Regions from separate parts of the Vagococcus luciliae genome, predicted to be linked through region 2. Evidence: a T-box and tRNA genes for the amino acid it is inferred to sense, from the RefSeq annotation. Region 2 holds a T-box; the other holds one or more tRNA genes.
The links. A T-box is a leader RNA that pairs with one kind of tRNA and senses whether it is charged. The one in region 2 lies ahead of cysS (cysteine--tRNA ligase), so its partner is inferred to be a tRNA-Cys.
Positions count from the first base shown of each region.

Region 1: it encodes a tRNA-Cys, which carries the amino acid that the T-box ahead of cysS (cysteine--tRNA ligase) is inferred to sense. The anticodon was not compared.

Region 1 is NZ_CP102451.1:355,756-371,275, forward strand. Features, by position in the region: gene cydC (thiol reductant ABC exporter subunit CydC) at 1-911, opposite strand, end outside; gene cydD (thiol reductant ABC exporter subunit CydD) at 914-2,644, opposite strand; gene cydB (cytochrome d ubiquinol oxidase subunit II) at 2,661-3,665, opposite strand; gene G314FT_RS01870 (cytochrome ubiquinol oxidase subunit I) at 3,666-5,072, opposite strand; gene gor (glutathione-disulfide reductase) at 5,186-6,532, opposite strand; gene G314FT_RS01880 (peptidase U32 family protein) at 6,549-7,784, opposite strand; gene G314FT_RS01885 (peptidase U32 family protein) at 7,797-8,717, opposite strand; gene G314FT_RS01890 (ATP-dependent Clp protease ATP-binding subunit) at 8,830-11,286, opposite strand; gene G314FT_RS01895 (CtsR family transcriptional regulator) at 11,292-11,762, opposite strand; tRNA gene G314FT_RS01900 (tRNA-Leu) at 11,912-11,996, opposite strand; tRNA gene G314FT_RS01905 (tRNA-Cys) at 12,005-12,075, opposite strand; tRNA gene G314FT_RS01910 (tRNA-Gln) at 12,085-12,156, opposite strand; tRNA gene G314FT_RS01915 (tRNA-His) at 12,167-12,239, opposite strand; tRNA gene G314FT_RS01920 (tRNA-Trp) at 12,251-12,321, opposite strand; tRNA gene G314FT_RS01925 (tRNA-Tyr) at 12,329-12,409, opposite strand; tRNA gene G314FT_RS01930 (tRNA-Phe) at 12,413-12,485, opposite strand; tRNA gene G314FT_RS01935 (tRNA-Asp) at 12,491-12,563, opposite strand; tRNA gene G314FT_RS01940 (tRNA-Glu) at 12,589-12,660, opposite strand; tRNA gene G314FT_RS01945 (tRNA-Ser) at 12,685-12,774, opposite strand; tRNA gene G314FT_RS01950 (tRNA-Asn) at 12,799-12,872, opposite strand; rRNA gene rrf (5S ribosomal RNA) at 12,884-12,999, opposite strand; rRNA gene G314FT_RS01960 (23S ribosomal RNA) at 13,079-15,520, opposite strand, start outside.
Region 2 is NZ_CP102451.1:706,869-722,388, reverse strand. Features, by position in the region: gene G314FT_RS03775 (Mini-ribonuclease 3) at 1-86, opposite strand, end outside; gene cysS (cysteine--tRNA ligase) at 83-1,501, opposite strand; T-box leader at 1,554-1,764, opposite strand; gene gltX (glutamate--tRNA ligase) at 1,749-3,224, opposite strand; gene G314FT_RS03760 (PIN/TRAM domain-containing protein) at 3,325-4,410, opposite strand; gene radA (DNA repair protein RadA) at 4,431-5,801, opposite strand; gene G314FT_RS03750 (dCTP deaminase/dUTPase family protein) at 5,911-6,438, opposite strand; gene G314FT_RS03745 (KUP/HAK/KT family potassium transporter) at 6,527-8,509, opposite strand; gene proB (glutamate 5-kinase) at 8,755-9,558, shown strand; gene G314FT_RS03735 (glutamate-5-semialdehyde dehydrogenase) at 9,586-10,833, shown strand; gene G314FT_RS03730 (YfhO family protein) at 10,863-13,478, shown strand; gene G314FT_RS03725 (hypothetical protein) at 13,509-14,252, opposite strand; gene G314FT_RS03720 (prepilin peptidase) at 14,358-14,918, shown strand; gene G314FT_RS03715 (ABC transporter permease) at 14,915-15,520, opposite strand, start outside.

The DNA of each region.
Region 1 (15,520 bases), 350 kb from region 2:
ACTGGACTAAAAGCATCTAGCAATGGAAAAAAAGATAAAACAAATGCTGCTATCCAGTTTAATGCAGCAGGAGTTCCTTGGCTAATAAAATAATTACCAGCCCATATAAATAAAGCAACAGCTATGATACCAAAAATCAATTGCTTCACAATACCTTCTAAACGAGAGTAACGATTTAATTGGTAATCCTCTTTTCTAACGTTCGCTTCTGCTTCATTGTACTGTGTTAGAAATTCTTCATAACGTCCGCTATATTGCCAATCAGCAACACCTAATACTGCATCAGTTAAATCATTATAGAGTTCATGTTTTTTCGCTTTTTTACGATATACTCTAGCATTATTAACCAACACTGCTGCTAGTGGTAATACCACTAAAATCAACGCAAATAATAACAACATCAAGCCCGCAAAAGGTAATGAAAAGTAACCCAATCCAATAATAATAAATACATATAAAATAAATGAGGTACAAATAGGAAAAATGGTTCTTAAATAAAGATTCTGAATATGATTAATGTCCTCTGCTAATATACCCAATAAACTCCCTGACTGATAATTTTCTTTCGTATTTGCTGCTTCAGTTTCAAGAGAACGATATAAACGAACACGTATATCAGAGGTCATTTTTAACACCCAATTGTGGCTTCCTAAACGCTCAATATATCGAAATGTTGGTCTTGCTATACCAAATGCACGTGTTAGCACAATTGGAACGTAAACTAACAAAATATTTTCAGGTTTTGCAGCGGACTTACTGATTAAGTAGCCAGATGTGAACATCAAAGCTGCTGCTGAAAAAAAGGTTAGAAATCCAAGAAACAAAACTAAAGCTAATAATTTTTTATACTTTTTAAAAAATGGTCTAACCCATTGATCTTTTTTAGTTAATAATAGATAATTTTGTTTCATTTCTATAACCCTCCTTTCAATTGATTTACAAAGTGTTGATAGGTACCATTTTTAGCTCGCAGTTCATGATATGTTCCTTGTTCAACTATTTTTCCATCTTCCATCACTAAAATATAGTCCATCTCTCTCATCCAATGTAGACGATGTGTGGCAAAAAATACTAACTTATTTTCAAATAATGGTAATATCGTTTCTTTTAGTTCATACTCTGTTTCCACATCCAAATGGGCGGTAGGTTCATCAAATAATAAAATATTTCGCTCTTTATCTAATAAAGCTCTAGCAACAGCAATACGTTGATACTGACCACCACTTAATAGGTGACCACCTTCACCAATCACTGTATCCCATCCTTCTGGTAATTCTTCTATAACATCAATTAGACCCGCTTGTTTCACTGCTTCAGCACATTCTTCAAAGCTAGCGTCAGGTCGATAAAATGTAATATTTTCTTTTAATGAACCATGGAATATATAAGGGTCTTGCGGAATATAAAACAATTGATCTTGCCATGCTTTTTTGTGTAGATTGGTCATGGCAGACTGATTAATATGAATATTTGGTTTTGTTGCTTCTAAGAATCCGCCTAATAGCTTAATCAACGTTGACTTACCAGATCCTGATAACCCAACAATTCCAATTTTCCCACTACCTTGCCAGTCAAAAGAAATATCCGTCAAGGTTGTTCCTTCTTGTGATTCATTATATTTTAACGACATATTTTTTAATGATAATTTATCTGATTCATTCCATGAACCTTTTAAGTCGACTGTTTCATCATTTGCTAATTCTTTTTGATCCAGTATTGAAAAAATAGATTTTAATGTATTTCCACCATCTAATGTCGCATGGTAGTCATTTGAAAAATCTCGTAATGGTAAAAAGAAATCTGGAGCTAAGACTAACGTTGTTAAAGCAGGCCACAACTCAATTTGACCATTCATTAACTTAAAACCTAAAAATACCGCGACGATAGCAACAGATAAAGTAGTAAAGAAATCCAACGCAAAGGTTGATAAGATAGCAATTTTCAACGTACTCATCGTTGCTTTTCGATAATCTTCGCTCATTTCATGTACTTTTTTCTCATATTTTTTACTAAGACCTAAAAAATAGAGTGTTTCAATTCCTCGCAGTGAATCTAAAAAATGGTTACTTAGTAGTTGAAATCCCTCATATTGCCTATCTGCTTTTGCTCGTGCCGCATATCCTAAAATGATCATAAATAAAATGATAATTGGAAAGACAAGTAATAAAATGACACCAGAACGAATATCCTGCGTGAAAACAAACAATAAAATAATCCAAGGAATCACCATCATATTCGTTAATTTCGGTAAAATTAAAGTAATATAATTCTCTACTTGGTCAATGCCTTCAATCGTCATAGTAACCATATTTCCAGTACCTTCTTTTTGAACAAAATTAGGTCCTAGTCTAAAAATCTTTTGTAACAACTGTTGGCGTACTTTTCTAGCTTCTTTATATGCATACTTATCAAGTGACTTGTCTCTTATATATAATACTAACTGTCTTCCAAAAAAACACGTAAAAAACCAAACAAGCGGCATGGTTTGAGACACAACAGTTTCACCATTCCATAACGCACTAATCCCTTTTGATAAAAAATAAGCCTGCCCGATAATTAATAAGGCTTGTAGGATTCCTAACCCTACAAGCCCAATTAAGACCGACCTAATTTTATCAATACGAAATAAATTCTTATCAATCAATTAGGTACAACTCCTTTTATCTATCTATCTTGACACGTTTTGTAAATTGTTTATATGCCCAAGCCACATAAAGTAACACAATTGGTAATAAAACTACAGTAACAATTGTCATTACTTTCAAAGTATAAGGGGTACTTGACGCATTTTCAATTAGCAAGCTAAATTGTGAGTCTTGTGCAATCATAACACGTGGGAATAACCCATTAAATAAGAATGCTACGATTCCAACAAAGACTAATCCAGTTGAAATAAATGATAATCCTTCTTTGTCTTTATAAGTACCATAAGCAGCAAGTGCCGCAAAAACAACGATTAAAACTAACAGAATTAAAGATGAAGTAAAACGTTCAGTAAAGAAGTCTGTTTTCAAATAAGCTAAAATAGCAAAAACGACTAAACCAGCAAATAATACTGGGTATAATTTTTTTGCAATAGCCAATGAACGTTCACGGACATTTCCTTCTGTTTTAAGACGTAAGTAGTTTAAACCATGTAAAAAGCTCACTAACGTCACGGCCACACCACCTACGATAGAAAATAAATTAATATAATCAGTAAAGGTAGCATTCATCACATTTTTAGTAGCATCTAGTGGAAGACCTATAACTAAGTCGACAAACATCATTCCAAATAGAAATGGAACAATAATACTTCCTAAAAACAAAGCCCACTCCCATGTATTACGCTCTTTTGCATTTTCAGAACTACTTCTAAATTTAAAAGATACGCCACGAATAATTAAACCAACTAAGATAAATAGTAAAATTAAATAGAACCCACTAAATAATGATGCGTACCACTCTGGAAATGAGGCAAACATTGCACCTCCAGCAGTAATTAACCAAACCATATTACTTTCCCAAACAGGCCCAATTGTTTCAATGACTTGATCACGTTCACGCTTGTTACGAGCAACTAGCTTAACAGCCATTCCAACACCGAAGTCGAAGCCTTCTAAGAAAAAGAATCCTGAAAATAGAACGCCGATTAAAATGAACCATAAAAATTGTAAATTACTCATTTACAGAACCCCCTTTGCAAATGGGTCAATACCATCTTTTCTAGCTTCAGACGGATCAACGTAGTAAGGTCCTTTTTTCACTGCGCGTTTACAGAAGATAAACATCACATAACCTAGTACACTAAATAATAAGAAGTAAACAATATTACTAATTAACAATGATGTTGCTGTCACACTTGGGGAAACACTGTCTGCAATAGTGAACAATCCATACACAGTCCATGGAGAACGTCCTAATTCAGTCACTAACCAACCAAATGTATTAGAAATGAATGGGAAACTAATACCTGCTACAAATAGCCATAGCATCCATTTCATACTTTGAATTTTATTTTTACGAAGGAGATATAATCCCACTATGGCCATCAATGCCATTAAAGAACCAAAACCAGCCATAAATCTGAATCCCCAGAATAACGTCTTAACTGGTAAATAGTAATCCATCTCTGAACCAAATTTCGTATCATATTCGTCATGTAATTCTTTATTGGCTTGATCCATACCAATATATTTATCTTCCCCACCTAAAATAGTTAATAAATAAGGAACAGAAATTTCCCATTTTGTTTCTTTATCTTTCGTATCAATTGATGCAATAATGTTCCAAGGAGCTGGTGAAGAGGTATCTTCATAGATTCCTTCCATTGCAGCAAATTTCATTGGTTGATCATCTGCGACAGCAATCATTTGTTGGTGTCCTGCAACAATGGTTAAAATTGAACCAACCAAACCAATAATCAAACCGATTCTCATTGATTTTTTGAAGAATTCCATGTCCTTATTTTTTAGCATTTTCCATGCTGATGAGCCAGCAATGACAAAACCACCTGTCACAATCGCTCCAAATAAAACGTGAGGGTATTCTACCCATAATTGATGATTTTTTAGTAAACCAACAAAACTTGTTAATTCTGCACGATTTGTTGCTTCATTAATTGAATAGGCTACTGGATTTTGCATAAATGAGTTTGCCGCAAGAATCCATAACGCTGATAAAGCTGTTCCGATTGATACTAACCAAATAAATAATAAGTGCAATTTTTCATTGAATTTGTCCCAACCAAACATCCATAGTCCAATAAACGTTGATTCCATAAAGAAAGCAAGTAATGCTTCAACTGCTAAAGGTGCTCCAAAAATATCCCCCATAAAACGAGAGTATTCAGACCAGTTCATTCCAAATTGAAACTCTTGGATAATCCCTGTTACAACCCCTACAGCAAAACCTATTAAGAAAATATTTCCCCAAAATTTTGCCATATCTTTATAGATTTTATCTTTTTTGACAACATACATTGTCTCCATCACCGCAACGGCGAAAGCCATTCCGATAGACATCGGCACGAAAAAGAAATGGAAAACGGTTGTCATCCCAAACTGGAAACGTGCTAAAAATTCGATATCCATAAATAATCCTCCTTATATACATCTATTTAACACACTTATTATACCCGATAGATTAGGTAGTTTCAAAATTTTTTCAATTGTTCTCACCTAATAATTAATTCAATTTACGCTATCTATCTCATTGTGACAAATTCTTCTGCTCCAGTTGGATGAATCGCGACTGTTTGATCAAAATCTGCTTTTGTTGCACCCATTCTGACTGCTACAGCAAATCCTTGTAACATCTCATCGACTCCTAAACCGATGCCGTGCAATCCAACAATCTTTTCTTCTTTACCAACACAGACGAGTTTCATCCAACATTTTTCACGTACTTCTGTAATGGCAAATTGCATTGGGGTAAATCGAGAAGTATAAACCTTTACTTCATCTTCACCATACTGCTCTTTTGCTTCTTTTTCAGTCAGTCCAACTGTTCCAATCGCTGGGTGAGAAAATACGACTGTTGGAACTGTATGATACTCAAGAAACATATTTTCTTGATTGTTAAATAATCTCTCTGATAAACGACGACCAGCAGCAATTGCAACAGGGGTTAAATTGATTTTATCAATGACATCTCCCACAGCATAAATACCTTCTTGTGTGGTGTTTTGATATTTATCTACTTTGATTGCACCTTTATTTGTTAACTCAACTTCAGTCACTTCAAGATTGAGTCCATCCACATTTGGCACACGACCAATCGCCCATACAATCTCATCGACTTCTAAAGATTTTCCATTTTCAAAGTGTAATACGTACCCTTCAGATATTTTTTCAACACGCTCTGGTACACTATTTGCATGCAACTGCATACCACTTTTTTCATAACTTTCTGTCAAACCATGAATCAACAATTCATCAAAGTTACGTAAAAAAGTATCTCGCCTAAATGCTAGATGAGTTGTTGCACCTAATCCGTGTAATACTCCTGCAATTTCAACGGCGATATATCCTGCCCCAACAACCGCCACACGTTTTGGTAACTCAGTTAATTCAAAGAAACCATTTGAATCAATTCCGTATTCTGCTCCTGGAATATTCGGACGAATGATTTTTCCGCCAGTCGCAATCAAGATATGAGGAGCCGTAAATGTTTCACCATTAACTTCCACGACATTTTTTTCTTTAAATTTAGCGTAACCTTTAATATGAGTCACTCCGTTGCTTTCTAGCCCTTTTAAATACAAGCCATTCAATCGCTTAATATATGTTTGACGATTTTCTACTAGACGAGCCATATCAAACTCGTCAACTGTCACATCAAATCCATATTCATAAGCTTGATGATGCAACATATCATTCATTTGAGAAGCAGACCACATGACTTTTTTAGGAACACAGCCAACATTAACACATGTTCCTCCAAGCTCATTGCCTTCTATTAATAACACTTTGGCACCATACATTCCAGCACGATTCGCAGAAGCAATCCCTCCACTACCGCCACCAACTACTATATAATCATATGTTTTCATCATTATAACCTCCTTCTTATTTTTGTTTTCGTATCATATCACCAGGTTTAACTGGTTGTTCAACAGGCATTTTAACAATCATCATGGCATTAGGTGCTTTTTCGATTGATTCACCATCTTCGTTCCACATCTCTTTGATGTCTTGTTCAAAATGTGTAAACCCTGGTCCATAAAATTCAATCTGATCATCCAATCTAAAATGATTGCGTTGTCTAATTGTGGCAATTTTTGTTGCTTCATCGTAGTCTAACACTTCTCCTATGAACTTATACACTGGTATTTTTCGACGTTTTCCAAATAGTTGCTCTTCATCAGTGGGTGTATGATAATAAAAACCAGTCGCTAATTCTCGTTGGGCTACCTTCCATAACTCATCAATCCATTCTTGTTTGCATTCATAATTTTCTGGATCCGATATATAGCTATCCACTGCTTTTTTATAAACATTTGAAACTGTTGACACATAATGAATCGACTTCATTCGTCCTTCAATTTTTAGACTATCGACACCATTTTTTACCAAATCAGGAATATGTTCAATCATCGACATATCCACCGCACTCATAGAAAACGGCTCACTCACTTCTCCTGTGTCTGTCAATGAACGTCTCTCTTCGCCAAAAGGCATATCAAATAAATCATATTTCCAACGACAAGATTGGGAACAGCCACCACGATTAGCATCTCTGTGACTCATATGATTTGATAACGTACAACGACCAGAATAAGAAATACACATCGCCCCGTGAATAAATGCCTCTATCTCGATATCTGTATTTTGACGGATTTTTGCTACTTCATCCATTGAAACCTCACGTCCTAGCACGACGCGTTCCAATCCTTCATTTTTCCAAAATTCAAGAGTTTCAAAATTCGTTGCTGAAGATTGTGTTGATAAATGGACAGGTAGTCCTGGTGCTTCTGTAATACAGATTTCTATTAATGCAGGGTCAGATACAATAACCGCACTAATTCCAATATCTCGTAACGTTCTAAAAAATTCACCCGAACCTTTCGCATCTCCCTCATGAGTTACCATGTTAGCCGCAACATAAACTTTTGCACCACGTTCTTTAGCAAATGCCACGCCTTCTTCCATTTCTTCATAAGAAAAGTTTCCAGCACGACTTCTTAATCCATAAGCATTTCCACCAATATAGACCGCATCAGCCCCATAATGAATGGCGACTTTTAATTTTTCAAGAGTTCCAGCTGGTGCTAATACTTCTGGTCGTTTCAATGTATTTGTCATCTTTACTCTCTCCTATTTTATTTCTTCAGGATCTAAATAATAAAAACCAGTATCTAAACTTCTCCCAATTGGATGATTTTCCATCACAATGGTTTGTAAATTTTTTGCCAATTGCTCTGTCCAAATTCCAGCAATCAACGCTTTCTTAGCTTCAATAAAGCACGATACAATCGTCACAAATGCTTCTCCAGGGGTATACATCCCATCTAATTTCCAATGGTTTAAACCTGCTTCGTATAATTCATTTAATTCAAACATTAAGTCTACATCATTCGTTGCATAAATGTGTGTGCCGTGTTTGTCTTCAAAAATAGAATAATGCGTTTCTTTATCTTTAGGCTCAGATATAAATAACCCATCCTCTTTCGATACATTGTCTTGTTGTTGAGTAAAATTAAAATAATTTGTAATCAATGGCCGTTTAGAATGGTGAATGCAGGTTGCCCCGTACACGAGTACTTCCGTAAACACATCCGCTTCTTTTCCAATATGTTGCAATTCTTCAAATGGAATTTCTCTTGCCAAGATAGCACCTTTTGCTCCACGTTTTGCCCAGAAATTAACCTGTCTCGAGCTTGTAACCATGGTTTCCGCATTATAAACATATGGCAACTGATACCCGTCACGTTGTAATACATAAATCACACCAGGATCGCCTACAATAATATCATCTACTCCAATTGATTCTAAAAACTGTAAATATTCTGGTATTTTTTCCATTTTATCTGGATGCATAATCGCGCTCACTGCAACACGAGCTTTTTTCCCATGTTTATGAGCCAATTCAACCAACTCAGACATTTCTTTTCTTGTGAAATAATGTGGTAATCTTAAGCCAAATTCTTCTTCTCCAAAACACAAAACGTCGATATCTAATTCAACTAATTGACGTGCTTGATCGAATGAATCAACCGTTACACTCATTTCTATCATATAAGACACTCCTATTCATTATAAACACTCTTATCCTACCATATAGACTAAACTTATCGCAATTCTTTCACAAGTTAAAAGCGCTAGTTATGTAAATAACTAACGCTTTTAACTACACTTGTTGCACTTGTTTAATTCGTGTATTAATTTTACCCTTAGATGCTCCTAAAGTAATTGTATCACCTGTTTGAAGTTCACCAGACAAGAGCAACTCACTCAGTCTATCTTCGACTTCTTTTTGCAAAGCACGACGAATTGGACGAGCACCATATTCCGGATCAAATCCTTCACTGCTAATAACATCAATTGCAGCAGGAGTGAGTTTTAATATAATATCTTGTTCTTTTAATCTCTCAACAACATCTTTAGACATGATCTTCACGATATCATGTAGTTGTTCTTTATTTAGTGAATGGAACACAACCACCTCATCTACACGATTTAAGAACTCAGGTCTAAATGATTTTTTCAATTCTTCTAAGATACGAGATTTCATCGCTTTATAATCTTTTGTCTCATCTACCACACTAAATCCGACTGTTTTTTCATCTCGTAAAGCTGTTGCTCCAATATTGGATGTCATGATAATAATCGTGTTTTTAAAATCGACTTTACGACCTTTAGCGTCTGTCAAATGCCCATCATCCAACACTTGTAATAAAACATTAAATACATCTGGATGAGCTTTTTCCACTTCATCAAGTAACACCACAGAATAAGGTTTTTGACGAATCCGTTCAGTCAATTGCCCTCCTTCATCATATCCAACATATCCAGGAGGTGATCCAACTAAACGACTCGTACTATGTTTTTCCATAAATTCAGACATATCAACTCGAATCAAGGCTTCTTCAGAACCAAACATCACTTCTGCAATCGTTTTGGCTAATTCTGTTTTTCCAACACCGGTTGGTCCTAAAAACATGAATGATCCTATTGGACGATTTGGACTCTTTAATCCACTTCTTGCACGTCTAATCGCACGGGATACGGAATCAACTGCTTCTTCTTGACCAACAACACGTTTATGCAGTACTTTTTCCAAATCAAGTAATCGTTCACTCTCTTTTTTCTCCAGTTGAGTCAATGGAATGCCCGTCCATTGTGAAATAATTGATTCAATATCATACTCCGTCACTTTTTGTGTATAGCCATTTTCTACTTTTTCTTGTTGTTCAACAAGTTTAGCTAATTTTTTTAAAGCTTTCTTTTCTTTTTCTCTAATCTCTACTACTTCAGAAAAATGTTGCTTAATAATAGCTTCTTCTTTTTCTTGGTAAATATTAGCTAATACCTTTTGTTGTTTTACAATAGGTGATGGTTTTTCAGCTTGATTTAATCGTACTTTTGCTGCAGCTTCATCTATCAAATCAATAGCTTTATCTGGCAATTGTCTATCATTAATATAGCGAATAGACAATTTCACAGCTGCATCAACAGCTTCTTGAGTAATTGCCACTTGATGATGTTCTTCATATTGAGATTTTAATCCTGTCAAAATATTAATCGTTTCTTCTTCAGTAGGTTCATCAACCATAATTTTAGCAAATCGACGTTCTAACGCAGAATCTTTCTCAATATATTTTTGATATTCATCTAACGTTGTTGCCCCTATTGTTTGCAATTCTCCACGAGCTAATGCTGGTTTTAGTATATTAGATGCATCTATAGCACCTTCAGCACCACCAGCACCAATCAGAGTATGCAACTCGTCAATAAATAATATAACCTGTCCATCATGATAAATTTCATCAACTAACTTCTTCATTCGATCTTCAAATTCACCACGATACTTAGTCCCAGCAACTACTGCTCCCATATCAAGCATCATCACACGTTTATTTCGCATATCTTTGGGTACATTAGCTTCGATAATCCGTTGCGCTAAACCTTCGGCAATAGCTGTTTTTCCAACACCAGGTTCTCCAACAAGTACCGGATTATTTTTAGTCCGACGACTTAAAATTTGTATCAATCGTTCAACTTCTGTCTCGCGACCAACTAAAGGATCTAATCGTTTTTCTCTAGCACTCTGTGTCAAATCTCGTGCCAAAGAATCTAGTGTAGGAGTTCCTTCACCCACCGAATTCTTAGTCGCTTTTCTATTTTTACCATTTTTATTATTTTCTGTAATACCAATTCTTCTCATTATATCTTTACGTAACCTGGGAAGTTCCACTCCTAAGTTTTTTAAAATCCTAGCAGATAATAATGTATCTTCTCTGACCAAAGCAAGTAAGATGTGTTCTGTTCCAATACTTGGCGCACCTAGCCGTTTAGCCTCTTCACCTGCGAAAGCTAATACATCCTTAGCTCGCGGAGAATAAGGAAGTAATTCGTTTTCTTTAGATTTATAACGTCCATATTGGACAATCTGTTCAACTTCATCAAACAGATAAGTATCATCAATATCAAAATATCTCATTGCTTTTCCACCAATACCTCTTGGTTCCTTCGCTAAAGCAAGTAATAAATCCTCTGTTCCAACTGCATCATGTCTAAAATATTTAGCACTTTCTTGTGCAAGATTCAGAACTTCATTAGCCCTTTTAGTAAATAATTCACCCATATCTATCACTCCTGTTCTTCATAAGTTAGTCGTTCTAATACATCAATCATCATGTTCGCCCTCAATAATTTTTCTTCTTCCGAGCGGCTAATACCTGTTAATTTAAATGCTGAATTAAGTAAATACTTTTCACGTACAGTTATTATATCATTATCTTGCAATTCATTTAAAATAGCAAATGCATCACTATCTGTCAAACCATTACTTATCATATCTGGGATTTCTTCACATATTCTGGTTTTATATTTTATCAATTTAACTTTTACAATACGAATATACCCACCACCACCACGCTTACTTTCTACCCGATAACCTTTTGGAACAGTAAACCTTGTGTTAATAACATAATTAATTTGTGATGGGACACAATTAAATTGATTGGCAATTTCAGCGCGTTTTATTTCAATAATATCTTCATTTTGTAGTAGTTCTTTTAGATAGTCTTCAATAATATCAGACATATTTTTATTTTCCATAAAAATCTCACCCTTCAAAAATAACGTAAAACTATTGACTTATATTGACCTACATTATACATAATATAATTCAATAGTTATACTAATTTGATTTGAATATACTAAAAGAGCTTTGAATGAAATCATTCAAAGCTCTTTTTACTAGATTATACCGGCGGCCGGGGTCGAACCGGCACGCCCTCAATGGGCACTGGATTTTGAGTCCAGCGCGTCTGCCAATTCCGCCACGCCGGCAAAACAAGAGGCGGTAACCGGATTTGAACCGATGATAAAGGTTTTGCAGACCTCTGCCTTACCACTTGGCTATACCGCCTTTAATAAACTGGGCTAGCTGGATTCGAACCAACGAATGACGGAGTCAAAGTCCGTTGCCTTACCGCTTGGCTATAGCCCAATAATAAAAAGGCGACTGATGGGAATCGAACCCACGAATGCCGGAGCCACAATCCGGTGCGTTAACCACTTCGCCACAGTCGCCATATTATTAACAGGGGTAGTAGGAATCGAACCCACGCTGACGGTTTTGGAGACCGTAGTTCTACCGCTAAACTATACCCCTTTAAATATGGAGGGGGGCAGATTCGAACTGCCGAACCCGAAGGAGCGGATTTACAGTCCGCCGCGTTTAGCCACTTCGCTACCCCTCCAAATGGCGCAAGACAGAATCGAACTGCCGACACACGGAGCTTCAATCCGTTGCTCTACCAACTGAGCTACTGCGCCAATAACGGTTCCGACGGGAATCGAACCCGCGATCTCCTGCGTGACAGGCAGGCATGTTAACCCCTACACCACGGAACCTGATTATGGTTTGTATTATATTTTATGACCCGTACGGGAATCGAACCCGTGTTACCGCCGTGAAAGGGCGGTGTCTTAACCGCTTGACCAACGGGCCAGTATAATAATTTCTTTTAGTATACGGAGAGTAAGGGATTCGAACCCTTGAGACAGTTATTACCGCCTACATGATTTCCAATCATGCTCCTTCGGCCAACTCGGACAACTCTCCAGAGTTTTACCTTAATTAAAAGAACTCCGGCAGTAGGACTCGAACCTACGACATCATGATTAACAGTCATGCGCTACTACCAACTGAGCTATGCCGGATAATGATATAAGCACGGCAACGTCCTACTCTCACAAAGGGAAACCCTTCACTACCCTCGGCGCTAAGAAGCTTAACTTCTGTGTTCGGCATGGTTACAGGTGTATCCTTCTTGCCATCGTCACCGCACTTATCTGTTTTTTATTGAGTGATGATTCACTCAAAACTGGATGTTAAGTTAGTATCAATATAATTGTCCACCGCTATCTTGGTTAAGTCCTCGACCGATTAGTACTAGTCCGCTCCATACATCACTGTACTTCCACTTCTAGCCTATCTACCTGATCATCTTTCAGGGGTCTTACTTCCTTAAAGGAATGGGAAATCTCATCTTGAGGGGGGCTTCACGCTTAGATGCTTTCAGCGTTTATCCCGTCCATACATAGCTACCCAGCAATGCCCTTGGCAGAACAACTGGTACACCAGAGGTATGTCCATCCCGGTCCTCTCGTACTAAGGACAGCTCCTCTCAAATTTCCAACGCCCGCGACGGATAGGGACCGAACTGTCTCACGACGTTCTGAACCCAGCTCGCGTGCCGCTTTAATGGGCGAACAGCCCAACCCTTGGGACCGACTACAGCCCCAGGATGCGACGAGCCGACATCGAGGTGCCAAACCTCCCCGTCGATGTGAACTCTTGGGGGAGATAAGCCTGTTATCCCCAGGGTAGCTTTTATCCGTTGAGCGATGGCCCTTCCATGCGGAACCACCGGATCACTAAGCCCGACTTTCGTCCCTGCTCGAGTTGTAACTCTCGCAGTCAAGCTCCCTTCTGCCTTTGCACTCTACGAATGATTTCCAACCATTCTGAGGGAACCTTTGGGCGCCTCCGTTACCTTTTGGGAGGCGACCGCCCCAGTCAAACTGTCCATCTGACACTGTCTCCCACCACGATAAGTGGTGCGGGTTAGAATGGTCATAACACAAGGGTAGTATCCCACCAGCGCCTCCATCGAAACTAGCGTTCCGATTTCTACGGCTCCTACCTATCCTGTACATGTGTCACAAACATTCAATATCAAACTACAGTAAAGCTCCATGGGGTCTTTCCGTCCTGTCGCGGGTAACCTGCATCTTCACAGGTACTAAAATTTCACCGAGTCTCTCGTTGAGACAGTGCCCAAATCGTTACGCCTTTCGTGCGGGTCGGAACTTACCCGACAAGGAATTTCGCTACCTTAGGACCGTTATAGTTACGGCCGCCGTTTACTGGGGCTTCAATTTTGAGCTTCGCTATTGCTAACCCATCCTCTTAACCTTCCAGCACCGGGCAGGCGTCAGCCCCTATACGTCATCTTTCGATTTTGCAGAGACCTGTGTTTTTGATAAACAGTCGCTTGGGCCTATTCACTGCGGCTGAACTTGCGTTCAGCACCCCTTCTCCCGAAGTTACGGGGTCATTTTGCCGAGTTCCTTAACGAGAGTTCTCTCGCTCACCTTAGGATTCTCTCCTCGACTACCTGTGTCGGTTTGCGGTACGGGTCATTTGTTTCTAACTAGAAGCTTTTCTTGACAGTGTGACATTGAGACTTCGGTACTTTATTTCCCTACTCATCACAACTTGTTCTTAAAGATAAAAGCATTTGACTCTTATCAAAACTCGTTGCTTGAACGTGCACTTCCAGTCGCACGATCTCATAGCCTCCTGTGTCCCTCCATTGTTCAAACAAAACAAACGAGTACAGGAATCTCAACCTGTTGTCCATCGCCTACGCCTATCGGCCTCAGCTTAGGTCCCGACTAACCCTGGGAGGACGAGCCTTCCCCAGGAAACCTTAGTCATTCGGTGGACAGGATTCTCACCTGTCTTTCGCTACTCATACCGGCATTCTCACTTCTAAGCGCTCCACCAGTCCTTACGATCCAGCTTCAACGCCCTTAGAACGCTCTCCTACCATAGAACCAAAGGTTCTATCCACAGCTTCGGTAACATGTTTAGCCCCGGTACATTTTCGGCGCAAGGGCACTCGACTAGTGAGCTATTACGCACTCTTTAAATGGTGGCTGCTTCTGAGCCAACATCCTAGTTGTTTGTGCACCCTCACATCCTTTTCCACTTAACATGTATTTTGGGACCTTAGCTGGTGGTCTGGGCTGTTTCCCTTTCGACAATGGATCTTATCACTCACTGTCTGACTCCCGGATATAAATGAATGGCATTCGGAGTTTATCTGAATTCGGTAACCCAAGACGGGCCCCTAGTCCAAACAGTGCTCTACCTCCATCATTCTCAAATCCGAGGCTAGCCCTAAAGCTATTTCGGAGAGAACCAGCTATCTCCAAGTTCGTTTGGAATTTCTCCGCTACCCACACCTCATCCCCGCACTTTTCAACGTACGTGGGTTCGGTCCTCCAGTGCGTTTTACCACACCTTCAACCTGGACATGGGTAGGTCACATGGTTTCGGGTCTACGACAACATACTCATTCGCCCTATTCAGACTCGCTTTCGCTACGGCTCCGCTTCTTCAGCTTAACCTCGCATGCTATCGTAACTCGCCGGTTCATTCTGCAAAAGGCACGCTATCACCCATTAACGGGCTCTAACTTCTTGTAGGCACACGGTTTCAGGTTCTATTTCACTCCCCTTCCGGGGTGCTTTTCACCTTTCCCTCACGGTACTGGTTCACTATCGGTCACTAGAGAGTA
Region 2 (15,520 bases):
TCACGGATATATGTTTCATATATGGCGTCCCCCACGTAAGCAAGAGTTAATCCACTTAGTAAGGTATAGTCTTTTTCATTTGTCATTCACTTCTACTCCATCTTGTTCCTTGAGGGGTATCTTCTAAAATAATCCCTTGTTCTTTTAATAAATCACGAATTTCATCACTTCTAGCAAAGTTTTTTTCTTTACGTGCCGTATTTCTCTCAGAAATTAACGCATCAATATCTTCATCTAATAAATCCTCGCTATTAGCTAGTTCAATACCAAAAATAAGCATTAATTTTTCTAGCGTTTCTTGATAGGCAGATATAACTTCCTTAGAAACCATCTCTTCTTCTAAGTAACGATTTAAGTGTTTCACTAACTGATAAACTACTGTAATACCATTTGCGGCATTAAAATCATCGTCCATCTCTGTGACAAATTCCATCATCAAAGTAGATAATTCTTTTAACCAATCATGATCGTTTTCTAAAGAATCAACTGACGTTTCTAATCGGAAACTCGCATTATTGTAACTACTTTTAATACGTCCTAAATTAGTCGTTGCTTCTTTAATCGTGGTGTCATTAAATGGCATTGGACGACGATAATGAGTGGTTGATAAGGCAAAGCGCACAACTTCTGGTGAAACGTCTTTCATCAATTCATGTGCCGTTATGAAATTACCAAGTGATTTACTCATTTTCTCACCTGATTCACCGACTGTTAAATAAGCGTTATGCATCCAATAATGAGCAAATGTCTGATCAGTTTTTGCTTCACTTTGAGCAATTTCATTTTCATGATGAGGAAATTCTAAGTCTTGACCACCTGCGTGAATATCTATTGTATCACCTAAATGTTTTGTTGCCATCACAGAGCACTCAATGTGCCATCCTGGGCGACCTTTTCCCCATGGAGAATCCCATGAAACCTCATGCTCTTTTGCTTCTTTCCATAAAGCAAAGTCTAATGGGTCCTCTTTTTTAGCTGATTCAGTACCAGTTCTTTGACTAGCACCTGTCTCTAACTCATCTATGCTTTTATTACTTAATTGTCCATAAGGTTTAAATAGTCGTGTGCGGTAATACACATCTCCTTGTGACTCATATGCATAACCTTTATCAATTAAAACAGAAACAAACTCAATGATATCATCAATATGATCAACAACACGTGGATGTAAACAAGCTGGTTGAACATTTAGTTTTCCCGTATCTTCTTTAAAAGCCTCTATATATTTATCTGCTAATTCCTTCGTTGAAATTCCTTCCTGGTTAGCCGTCTTAATGATTTTATCATCCACATCTGTAAAGTTTGAGACATAATTAACCTTATATCCTCTAAATTCAAAATAACGTCTAACTGTATCAAAAGCGACTGTACTTCTAGCATTTCCTATATGAATGTAATTATAAACAGTCGGACCGCACAAATACATGCTCACTTCATTTGGTTTAATTGGTACAAAATTTTCTTTTTTTCGACTTAATGTATTATATATCTGTATTCCCATATACTTGCTCCTCTCATAGATAAAAAAAGAACGTCTTTTAACAAATTGTTTGTTAAAAGACGTTCTCACGTGGTTCCACTTTTCTTCATTCACTTGATACAGTGAATCTTTTTGATAACATAACGTCTATCACACGAGACAAGCTACTTACTTCACTTATCCTACTCAAAGAGGCACTTCACTGATAAATTAACACTTGTTCGCACCCACCACAAGCTCTCTAAAGACAATTTATCACTTACTTTTCTTATCCTTGTATTTCTTTTAATGCTAAATTAATATGTTCTGTTGCTTGCTCTTTACCTAATAAAAGAATCGTTTCTGCTAATTCTGGACCATGCATTTGTCCACTGACTGCTACACGAATTGGCATAAATAATTTTTTACCTTTAGCTCCTGTTTCTTTTTGAACAGCTTTAATGGCTTTCTTAATTGTTGGAACATCAAATTCATCTAATTCATTCAATTGAGCTTTAAATGCTTCTAATACTTCTGACACTTGTTCATCTGATAGGACTTCTTTAGCAGATTCATCAAATGACAATGTATCATTAAAGAATAAACTTGATAATTCAACGATTTCTTTTGCATAACTCATTTGTGGTTGGTAAAGACTCACTAATTCTTCAACCCAAGCTTGTTTTTCAGCAGTTGGATTTTCTTCTACTAATCCTGCTTCAATTAAATAAGGTAAGGCCATCTCTGCCATTGTTTTTCTATCAAGTTGCTTCATGTATTGGTTACTAATCCATTCAAGTTTCTTATTATCAAACGCTGCAGGAGATTTACCTAAACGATCAGCATCGAATATTTTAATCAATTCTTCTTGGCTAAAGATTTCTTCTTCACCCACTGGAGACCAGCCTAACAAACTAATGAAATTAAACATTGCTTCTGGTAAATAACCTAATTCACGATATTGTTCGATAAATTGTAGAATCGTTTCATCACGTTTACTCAATTTTTTACCTGTTTCAGTATTAATGATTAATGTCATATGACCAAATCTTGGTGGTGTCCAACCAAATGCTTCATAGATCATTAATTGTTTGGGTGTGTTTGCAATATGATCATCCCCACGTAAAACATGCGTGATTTTCATCAAATGATCATCCACGGCTACGGCAAAATTATAAGTTGGCATGCCATCACGCTTTAAGATAACAAAATCTCCACCAACACTATCAGATTCAAAGGTTATATTTCCTTTCACAATATCATCAAATGTGTATTCTTCGCCTTTTGGCACTCTAAAACGAACAACTGGTGTGATACCTTCAGCTTCTTTTGCTGCTTGTTGTTCTGGTGTTAAATGAGCACATTTTCCATTATAACGTGGAATTTGACCACGGCTACGTTGGCTTTCACGTTCTGCTTCTAATTCTTCTTCTGTACAGTAGCATTTGTAAGCCAAATTACTAGCTAATAATTGATCGACTAATGGTTGATAAATATCTTTTCTTTCTGATTGACGGTAAGGACCATAAGCACCTGGTTTAGCAGGTGACTCATCCCAATCAATATTTAACCATGCTAAGTTATCTAACTGACTTTTTTCTCCATCCTCAATGTTACGTTTTTGATCTGTATCCTCAATACGAATAATAAAATCGCCATCATGATGACGAGCAAATAAATAATTAAATAATGCTGTTCTGGCATTTCCAATATGCAAATGACCTGTTGGACTTGGTGCATATCTGACACGTACTTTATTTCCCATGATATTACCTTCCTTGTTCACGTATTATCGCTTCCTATGCCTTTAGTTTACATTCATTTACTTAAATAGTAAAGGCACTTTCTTAAGACTTTTTTAACAATTAATCAGCATTTAATGTTGTTTGGGAATGACTAGGCTTAGCAAAAATCATTCGACCCGCTGCTGTTTGTAGTGCACTGGTCACGATGACGTTAATTTTTTTATTCATAAAGTGTTTACCATCTTCAACCACAACCATTGTCCCATCATCTAAATATGCTACACCTTGTTGTCGTTCTGTTCCATCTTTCATTACAACAACATCCATTGTTTCACCAGGTATGACAACTGGTTTAACCGCGTTAGCTAACGCGTTAATGTTAAATACTGGCACATTTTGAAATTCACAGACTTTATTAAGATTGTAGTCATTTGTCACGACAATTCCATCTAACAATTTAGCTAACTTAATCAATTTACTATCAACTTCTTGAATATCTTCAAAATCGCCTTCATACATTTCAACCGAGATATTTTCTTCTTTTTGTAAGGCGTTTAAGATATCTAACCCCCGACGCCCGCGAACGCGTTTCATACTATCGCCTGAATCCGCAATGTATTGTAATTCATATAAAACAAAATTTGGAATTAACAATGTTCCTTCAATGAACCCAGTTTTAGCTATATCATAAATACGCCCGTCAATAATAACACTAGTATCTAATACTTTGTATTTATGAAAATAATCATCAACTCGACGGTCTAAGATGTCCTCTGATACTTTTTTTGATTTTGGCATAAAAAGTTTTTTAAAATCTTCAGTTTTCATTGTTCCAACTCTAAAACCTAAATATCCTGTAATTAACATAATAATTGCCGGTATAATAAGTGGCAATGAATAAAATGGAACAGAAATAAGTGCCCCTAAGAGTAATCCAATAATTGTACTAATACTTCCAAATAACAAATCTGATAGACTTTGTTCTGTAATAAATTTTTCTATTTTTTTTAAACCTGATACCAAGTATCGCTCAGTTAAAGTCGCAATAATTACAAAAATAATAGCACCAATAATTCCGTTAGTAATATCGTTATTTAACCAACTGAGTGTTTCTTGATTTGTCGCTTTCCATAGTAATGGGAATAATGCCACACCTAAACTAAATCCAACAATAGCCATCACCATCGCATATATTTTTTTCTGCATACTTATCTTTCCTCCTTTACTTAGGAAAATACTTTAAATAATGTTTCAGATAGTGTCTCGACACCAATCACTTCAATTCCAGTTGGTGGTGTCCACCCTTGTAGATTATTAATAGGAATAAAGACTCGTCTAAATCCTAATTTCTGTGCTTCTCCTACACGCTGCTCTATACGATTCACTCGTCTAATTTCACCAGTCAACCCAATTTCACCGATGAAACAGTCCTGTGGAGATGTGCCTTTATCTTTATAACTTGAGGCAATACTAACTGCAATTGATAAATCAATTGCTGGCTCATCCAGTTTTACGCCCCCCACAGCCTTCAGATAAGCATCTTGATTTTGTAACAATAATCCGGCACGTTTTTCTAATACAGCCATAATCAGTGAAACACGATTATAGTCAAGACCTGTTGCTGTTCGTTTCGCATTTCCAAAAACAGATGGCGTTACAAGTGATTGAATTTCAGCTAAGATAGGTCGCGTTCCTTCCATTGAGCAGACAATCGCTGAACCAGTTGCCCCATCAATTCTCTCTTCCAAGAAAGCTTCAGATGGATTTAACACTTCCACTAAACCAGCTTGTCTCATTTCAAAAATACCTATTTCATTCGTTGAACCAAAACGATTTTTTACAGCACGCAATATTCTAAATGTATGATGTCTATCTCCTTCAAAATAAAGTACTGTATCAACCATGTGCTCTAACATTCTTGGTCCAGCAAGCGAGCCTTCTTTTGTCACATGCCCTACAATAAAAATGGCAATATTATTAGTCTTAGCTATTTGCATTAATTCAGCAGTGTTAGCACGCACTTGACTGACACTTCCTGCAGCACTTTCCGTTTCCGGATGAACCATTGTCTGAATCGAATCAATAATCACATAGTCTGGTGTCAATTGCTCGATAACTTGTTTAATGCGACCCATATCCGTTTCTGGATAAACATAAAAATCATTTGTCCCATCAGCCAAGCGTTCTGCACGCATTTTAATCTGTTGCGAACTCTCTTCACCAGATACATATAACACATTTCCTTTTAACAGGCTAAGTTGTTGAGATACTTGTAGTAATAGTGTTGATTTTCCAATACCAGGATCTCCACCAATTAAGACCATTGATCCTGGAACAACACCCCCGCCTAATACTCTATTTAATTCACCTAATTGTGTTTTTATACGCCGTTCTTTTTGTGTAGCGACTTCTTTTAACTTTTGAGGTTTGCTCATTTCACCCGTCAAACTTACTCGACTATGTCTAGTGGGGGTATCTGAAGGAATTTCTTCCACTAATGTATTCCATTCACCACAGTTAGGACAACGACCCAGATACTTTGGAGAGATATAACCACACGTTTGACAAACAAACTCATTTCTCTTTTTTTTTGCCACAAAATCATCCTTATCTTACAATTTTTAGTTCTTTATAAAATAAAATACTTATAAACGTATTTTAACATAAATTGTCCGATTCTAATAAAAACTGTGACTCTTTAAAGAATTATTTACCAGACGACCCGAACCCACCTGTTCTCTTTGTTTGCACTAAATCATTGTCTGCTTTTAAGAATGGTAAAAAGATGCCTTGAGCGATACGATCTCCTTTTTTAATCTGCTTATCAGTTAAGCCAAAGTTTAGTAGCTGAATCATGATATGTCCTTCATTATCTGGATTATCATAATAGTCACTGTCTATAACTCCCACACCATTTGTCAAAACTAAAAAATTTTTTAACGGGTTGCTTGATCGATTGGCAATCTGTAAAAACTCATCATCCCCCATATAAGATTTCACACCTGTCGGAACAAGTGTTGATTTTAATTCTTTTTGCATATCAGCATCAACAAATATGTCTTCTTTTAATAAAATAGCCTTTAATACTTTCGCAATTCCTTGTTTCCAAATACTTGGAATCACAATATCAACAGCTGATTCAAAATCATACCCTGCTGCATTTTTTGTTGCTCTTTTTGGTAGATTGATATTCTCAAATGTTGATACTTTTTCAAATCCTCTTACTTTCTTCATGTGTTACCTTCCTTTATCTTTTGATTTCTTTAATCCTAACCGAAAAATAGACAAATAAAAAGAGTAAAAATAAATCTTACTCTTTCTTTTATAAATTATGTAATTCATCGTCATCTTCATCAAATTCTTCAACTGGTACTTGTTTTAATGTTACTTTGTTTCGCTTAGGTTGAATAACAAGTGGAACATATTCTGTAATCACATCACTATATTCCAACCCATACCATTTAGCAGGATCAACTGCTCGCCGTTTGATTCCTAATTTTGCTTGCATCACTAAAGTATCTAACCAATTCAACTCCGTTACACGGGATAATTCTTCACGTATTAAAACAAATGAAAAATCTCCTGTATCTCTTCCTGGTGTAATAGAATATTTTTGTGGTTGTTTCGGTAGTTTTCCTTCGTTCATTAAATCATGTACAATTTGTCTTAGATAGACGTTAACTTCTTGTGGCATTTTAAATCCTAAACGAAGTTGGACATTGACAATATAATCAGTATCCATCATATCTACATAATATTCTTTGGTATACGGTTCATCTGTCACAAAGACATTAACGAACCAATAAACTTTCGCACGTTTTGGGCTTTTATCTAATATTGAATACATAATTTCTCGACTAATCAGGTGCCCCTTTATTTTAGAAGTTAAAAAGACTAAATTTGTTTGTAACTGTGGCCAATCCGTATCATCTCTTAACTCACCTAATTGTCCTTTATAATCATATAAAGAGATACGTTTTGATGTTGCCTCTGTAATCATATTACCTCGATGCCAAATTAACATGATCAAGAAAATAACTAACGCCATACCTAAAGCAACGTAACCTCCGTGCATAAACTTAGATGCACTAGAAACAAAAAAGATACTCTCAATCGTTCCAAAAAAGATAAAAATCAAGTACGCTAAAGGTTTTGGTGTTCCCTCTTGCAATAAATATACAAGTAACAAAATAGTTGTCATTAACATCGTAATCGTAATGGCTAACCCATAAGCTGCTTCCATTCGAGCAGATGTCCGGAAACCAAAAACAATGGCTAAACAACCCACCATTAACATATTATTAATAGCTGGAATATATAATTGTCCTTTTTGATCAGTCGGATAAATAATCTTCATTCTTGGTAATAGACGTAACTTAATTGCTTCTGAAGCTAATGTATAAGAGCCAGAAATCAACGATTGTGACGCAATAATAGCAGCTACTGTTGCAAAGATAACACCAATAATGGTCAATGATTGTGGCATCATTCTAAAAAACGGATTCAACATATCGATATCTTGATATTCCGGTAAATCTTTCACACGAATAATCCAAGCAGCTTGACCAAAGTAATTTAATACCAAACATACTTTAATATATGGCCAACTAACACGAATATTTTTTCTACCAGCATGACCTAAATCAGAATATAATGCTTCGGCCCCTGTTGTCGCTAAAAATACACTACCTAAAATTAAAATACCTAATTTATTTTCTTCAGAGAATAGTAAATGAACAGCATAATAAGGATTTAATGCACGAATCACAGATAAATTCCCCATAAAATTAGATAAACCAATCAAACCAATGAATGTAAACCAGCTAAACATAATTGGACCAAAAGCTGTCCCCACTTTTTTAGTGCCTAAACGTTGAACCATAAAAAGGGAAAAGATAATAATAACTGTTATAATCACAATGATTTGCTGGCTATCCCCAAACACATTATAGAAAGAGGGAATTCCTCGAAGGCCTTCAACAGCTGTTGTGACCGTTACAGCAGGAGTTAATATACCATCTGCCAGTAAAGTGGCTCCTCCTAGCATAGCCGGATATAATAAATATCGACTATTTTTTCTAACTAATGTGAAGAGTGAAAAAATACCACCTTCACCGTGGTTATCTGCATTTAATGCAATCATGACATATTTTATTGTGGTTAATAAAGTTAACGTCCAAAAAACTAGTGATACCGCACCTAAAATAAAGGTTTCTGAAACATGCTCTAGCCCGCCATTACCATCAACAATGGCTTTCATGACATATAATGGACTAGTACCAATATCGCCATAAACAACTCCCATTGCAACAAGCGTTCCACCTAGCGTAAATCGATCAATTGCTTGTGGATTACATTTTTGACTCACCTTTTTCACTCCTTTTCTCTTTAAAAAGTTAGTATTCATGACAATCATATACTCATTTTTTTTAAAGTCAACACTAATTTTCAAAAATCATTTTCTATTAGTGGAAACACAATTAAAAATGCGTTATTATAGCAAGCATAGGCACTTAAAAAATAGCCATTAAACAAAAAAGAGGGATTATTTTGAGCAGAAAAACATTATTAAAAAAAAGCAAGCGACTTGTTATAAAAGTTGGAACAAGCTCTCTTGTTCTACCCAATTCTGAAATAAATTTACGTGCTATTGATCAATTAGCTTTTACCTTATCTTCTTTAAGACAACTTGGATATGAGGTTATCTTGGTTTCTTCAGGTGCAATTGGTGTTGGAATGAACTTATTAGGATTAGAAAAACGACCTGAGACTATAGCTAAACAACAGGCTGTTGCAGCGATTGGTCAATCTGAATTAATCAAGATATACACTCAACGATTTACTTCTTATCACCAGCAATCAGCCCAAGTATTACTCACTCGTGATGTCATCGATTTCCCAACAAGTAGACAAAATGTTATTAATACATTTGAGGAGTTATTAACTATGGGGGTTATCCCAATCGTAAACGAAAATGACAGTGTCTCAGTAGATGAACTCGATCACTTAACAAAATTCGGTGATAATGATCAACTATCTGCTATTGTTTGTAAATTAGCACAAGCAGACCTACTCCTAATGCTTTCAGACATTGATGGTTTTTATAGTGATAATCCTCATACTAATCCAGATGCGATATTGTACTCTCATATCACAAAAATTACAGAAATGATGGAAGACGCAGCTGGTGGTAAAGGGAGCGTTTTTGGAACTGGTGGTATGACAAGTAAATTAAAAGCAGCAAAGCGTGTGTTAGACAATCAATCACAAATGATTTTAGCTAGCGGTAAAGATCCTGCTATTTTATTCGACATTTTAGAGGGAAAAGAAGTAGGTACACTATTTTCAAATTAGCTAGAACTTATAAAGGAGGAGTTTTAAATGACACTATTAGAAATATTGGGTAAACAAGCAACTAAATCGGCCTTTTTCTTGAATAATGCCACAACAAAAGAAAAAAATAATGCACTAAAATCTATCATCAAAATGCTAGATAAAGATATGGAGATTATCTTGGCAGCAAATGAAAAAGATATTGAATTAGCTAATAAAAATGGGATTCCTGAAACCATGATTGACAGGCTACTTCTCACAAAAGAACGAATTAATACGATGCAACACGACATTCAGACAACCATTGATTTAGACGACCCCATAGGAAAAGTTGATCATATGTGGCGAAACGAGGATAATTTATTAATTGGAAAACAACGAGTTCCATTAGGCGTTATTGGTATGATTTATGAATCAAGACCTAACGTTACAACTGATGCATCAGCTCTTGCTCTAAAATCAGGTAATGCCATCATCTTACGCGGCGGAAAAGAAGCTTTTTACTCTAATCGAGCACTTGTTCAATCGATTCAACAGGCTTTAGAGCTAGTTGATTTTCCAAAATATTGTGTTCAATTCATTGATGATACTTCAAGAGAAACAGCAACAAAATTCATGCAGTTATCAGATTATCTAGATGTTCTAATCCCTCGTGGTGGTGCGAACTTAATTCAATCTGTGGTTAAAAATGCCACTGTCCCTGTTATTGAAACTGGAACTGGAAACTGTCATGTATATGTTGATGAACACGCCAATTTAACTATGGCAAAAGATATTGTGATTAACGGTAAGTGTCAACGTCCTTCAGTATGCAATGCGACAGAATCACTTTTAGTGAACGCAACTATTGCTAAGGAATTTTTTGAACTGGTTTACCCTGAACTTGAAGCCAATCATGTTAAATTAAGAGCGGATCAAGCATCTTTGGTTTACCTACCTTCTGCTACACTTGCAACAGAGGAAGATTTTGCCACAGAATTTAATGACCTAATCTTATCTGTAAAAATCGTCAATAATCTAGATGAAGCTATCCAACATATTAACCATTACGGAACGAAACATTCCGAAGTGATTGTAACAGACAGCTATCAGCACTCTCAAAAATTTATGCAACAAATTGACGCAGCCGCTGTTTACGTCAATGCATCTTCTCGCTTTACTGATGGTAGCGTATTTGGATTTGGTGGAGAAATTGGCATTAGCACACAAAAATTACACGCTAGAGGTCCAATGGGATTAAACGAATTAACTACCACAAAATATATCATCTTTGGGGAAGGACAAACTAGACGTTAAAATCTTATCTAGGAGGATAGAAAACGACTATGTTATCAAACATGAAAAAAAAATTTAAAAAAAGTGGTAAATTCGGACTTCTTGCTTTTAGTATCCCAGTTTTGGTTATGATTGGCGTTTATTTGAGTTTAGGTATTTATCCAGGCAGTACCAGAAGTGTCTTGGCTAGCGATGCTTTTTCACAATTTTCTAATTTTCATGCTAGTTTTAACAACGTTCTACATGGTAAACAGAGTATCTTTTATACTTGGAATGCTTCTTTAGGACTCAATTACTGGTCTCTTATTTCTTACTATTTGGGTGGTATATTTACACCGATTGTTTTCTTTTTTAATAATCAAAATATTCCAGATGCTCTTTATTTATTAACTTTATTAAAAATAGGAACAGCTGGATTATCCTTTTGGTACTACTCAAAAAAAACTTACAAATTACCTGATTTGTCACATGTTATACTAGCTATTTGTTATTCTCTTATGTCATTTGCGACAGCACACTCTGAATTGATTATGTGGCTAGATATTTTTATGTACATTCCTCTTATCTTTTTAGGAATTAATCGAATACTAGATAAGGGAAAATCAGCTTTATTATTTGTCGCATATTTTCTATTATTTGTTTCTAACTTTTACTTTGGTTTTATGATTGGTTTGTTTTCTTTCCTTTATTTCGTAGTTCGTGTTGTTATAAATAGTTCTTCTTACAAGAAACGAATTATTCCTTACCTAACAACTTCTTTATTAGCCGGAATTGCCTCAATGGTGATGATTTTACCTGCTATTTTTGATTTGAAATCTAATGGTGAAACGTTATCTACCGTTCTCAACCTTAAGACAGAAGCAACTGCTTTTTGGGATATCGTGATTAAAAATATGATTGGAGTTTTTGATACCACAAAATATGGCTCAATTCCTTTTATTTATGCTGGTCTATTACCATTAATTTTTTGCATCTTTTATTTTTGTAGCGAAAAAAATCAAACAAAAAATAAAATAGCTTATGCAAGTTTATTTATTATTCTAATCTTAAGCTTTTATATTGAACCTCTTAATTTATTTTGGCATGGTATGCATGCTCCTAACATGTTTTTATTTAGATACAGTTTTTTATTTTCATCCCTTGTCGTCATACTAGCTGGATATGGTTGGGAAAAATTTTCTAAATCAGATATGCCCTTAATGATTGTTATCGTCCTTTCTTTAGCAGTGTTATTTTCTATCGCTTTCTTTGCATCAAGTAAAGATAGTTACACTTATGTTACTCTAGGACAATATATCTTAACCATTCTATTTTTAGGATTGTATTTAGTAAGTATGTATTTTTATTACGGAAATCAGTTACCTAAAAATACATTCGTCTTTTTGCTTCTTCTAATAGTGGCTGGTGAAGCTTATATTAATACATCTTTTATGCTAAATGGTATTTTAAACGATTGGAATTATGCTTCTCGGAGCTTGTATTCAGAACCTTATCCAGATTATAAGGTACTAGTTGACAAAGTCAATAATTCTAATAAAAAATCATTTAGTCGTTTAGAATCTCTTTCACCCATTTCAAGCAATGATAGTTTTAATTATGGCTATAGTGGTATTAGCATGTTTTCTTCTATTAGAAATAGACATTCTTCTGCCTTACTAAATGAACTAGGGTTTCGTTCTCGAGGAACTAGTTTAAACATACGATATCAAAATAATACACTGTTAATGGATAGTCTAATGGGAATTAAATATAATATCAGTAATCAAGATGTCTTAAAATATGGATTCAATCCAACAAACAGCCAAGGAAAATATACCCTTTACACAAATGATAATGCTCTACCACTAGGTATATTAACCAATAATGATTTGTATAAATTAAAACTCCCTATCCACGATAATCTTGGAGCTCAGACTACACTGATTAACCAGTTAGCTGATTTAAATGATGTTTATTATACCTTTACAACTCCGACAGTTATGACCACACAAAATGCACTGATTACCAATTTACCAAATAATCGAGTCTCAATTAAAGAACAAAAACCAAATGAAGCTAAAACCATCACTTATCAAGTAAGTGTCCCAGCTGGAAAACAAGCTTATTTTAGCCTATTTCCAAATAATTTTGGTGACTTAAAAAGTTCTAATGCTAAAATCACTACTCAAAACGTTAGCTATGAAACACAAATTGGTATCACAGGTCAATATTACAATTTAGGGTATTTCAAAGAAGATTCCATTGTCGAATTCTCAGTTTCTTTTTATGGTACAGATACCATTGAATTAATCAATCCACCTGTTGTCTTACTAGATATTCCTAAATTTGATGCTGCTATTAAATCTATGGAAACAAAAGGAGTGGATTTCAAAGTTAACGGTAGAAAAGCCACAGCTCATGTAGAAACGCCTGAAGAGCAAGTTGTATTTACAACTATTCCTTATGATAAAGGTTGGACAGTAAAAATAGACAACAAGAAAGTAGCCATAAAAGATTTTCAAGACGGTTTTCTGACATTTACTGTACCAAAAGGTAACCATGAGATTGAGCTAAGTTTCCTACCTCCAGGCTTTATAATTGGTGTCATATGTTTTATTAGTGCTACTGGGCTTTTTATTTTATACTACCGTTTAACAAAAAAAGCAAAAAAAAGAAGAAACCTTTAATTAAATAGGATTAAAAAAACATCCTTTCCATTAGTTTGGAGAGGATGTTTTGTTGTCTTTTTCTTTTTCTCTAGCAATAATTTGATTAATCTCTTCTAACATACTTTTCTCGTAATCTTCATCGTGAACTTTCCCTGTCATAAAAACAAATAACAAATTTTGAATATCCGTTTCATCCGTTTTCTTAGTGTCAATTAACCACTTTTTATCATTATCTTTTTTAAAGTAAATATTAATGCTTACAGGTTCTATGATACTCATTGATTTCTCTAATGATTCGTAATAAGCTGTCGTCACTAGATGTTTTGCATTAACCGAACCTATATCAATTTTATCTTGATTATCCAATAATTTAGCCATCATCATTGCAACAAGTCGAGCATAATCAAATCCCTTAATATGATACATTACTTTAAGTTCACCTTTTGATTGTTCATCAATGGTATATGTATAACTTGTTGTTTCTCTCACTTTATCAATTAATGATTTCGATATATCTTCTCTTTCACTTTGAGATAATTTTCCTGATATTGGTTCAAAAACTGTTGCAAAATTATTTTCTAAATCTTCTTCAACTTCTTTTGATCGTTCATTAAATCGTTTACTATCAGAAAATTTTTCTTTGTATTCATCCAAATCGGTATTGTATAAAAGTCGATTAGCAAATAAAGTAGCTACCTCGTCTGCGTTATCCTTATTAGAAGAACAACTAGAAAGAAAGAATAGCAATAGTGTACTTAACAATAAAAACCAGCGTCTTTTGTCTTTAAACATGCTTTTTCACTCCTATTACTTACATTCTTTTATTGTTAGTTTACCATATATCTCCTAAAAAAGGATTTTTTATTTAATTCGTATCTTTTTAAAGGAGGTGCTTATATGATATTTTTTTTATTCATCAATATAATGTCGTATATCTTTTTAACATACGTATTATTTTTACCAACTGACAAAAAGATAAACATCTTTAATAAACATACTCGCTACTTGTTTTTTCTTGGAAGTTCGATTATTTATCTATTATTGCTAACAACAAAATTATCTATGGTAACGATTCTACTCATCATTATGGGATTTTATTTATCTATTATTGATCTTTACTACTATATCGTTGATCCTTATCTATCTGTCTTATTTCTAATAGGATTACTCACTCTTTACCCATCAATAAATAAGTTATTACCTGTATGTGTCTTATTATTCTTTTTACTACTTAGTTATTTGATGCCAAAAAAGTTAGGATTTGGTGATATCAAATTACTTGTCTACTGGTCAATCTTTTTAACTCCAATACAACTTATATGGTTAATATTTATTGCTTCATTTATAGGAATACTCTATATTATTTTATATCATTTATTAACAAGCAACCCTCTTATAAAAATAGCTTTTGTTCCATTTTTAACAATTGCTTTAACTATTGTGCTATTAATAATTTAATACGTTTTACGCCATTTATTTGTTCTGTTTTCAGCAAAATCAATCATTTGAAATAAAATAAAGGCCACCAAACTTAGCACTAAAATTCCGCTATACATATCTAAATAATCTAATCTTCCCCATGCATCCATAATGAAAAAACCTAATCCATAACTTGTCCCATATACTTCTGTAAAAAATAAAATGGCAATCGCTGTTCCTAACGCTATCCTTACGGCATTTAAAATAGCAGAATATGCTGCAGGTAACGTAATTTTATAAAACTGTTGAAATTGACTCGCACCTAGTACATACAAATGATGGTAATAACTTTTTGGAATCGACTTAACACTATCTCTCACAGACAAAATAACTTGAAACACAATAATCAACACTAATAAGATAATTTTAGAGGCATTTCCTAATCCAAATAACAACATAATAATGGGTAACAATGCAATCTTAGGAATGGGATAAGTCAAATAAACAATTGGATCTAACAATTGATTTATTTTGGGAAAACGTCCCATCAAAAGCCCTATGATTAATCCTATCAAAACAGCAATCAACATACCCCAAAACAGGCGAATCAAGCTATTATATGTATGTAGCCATAATACTTG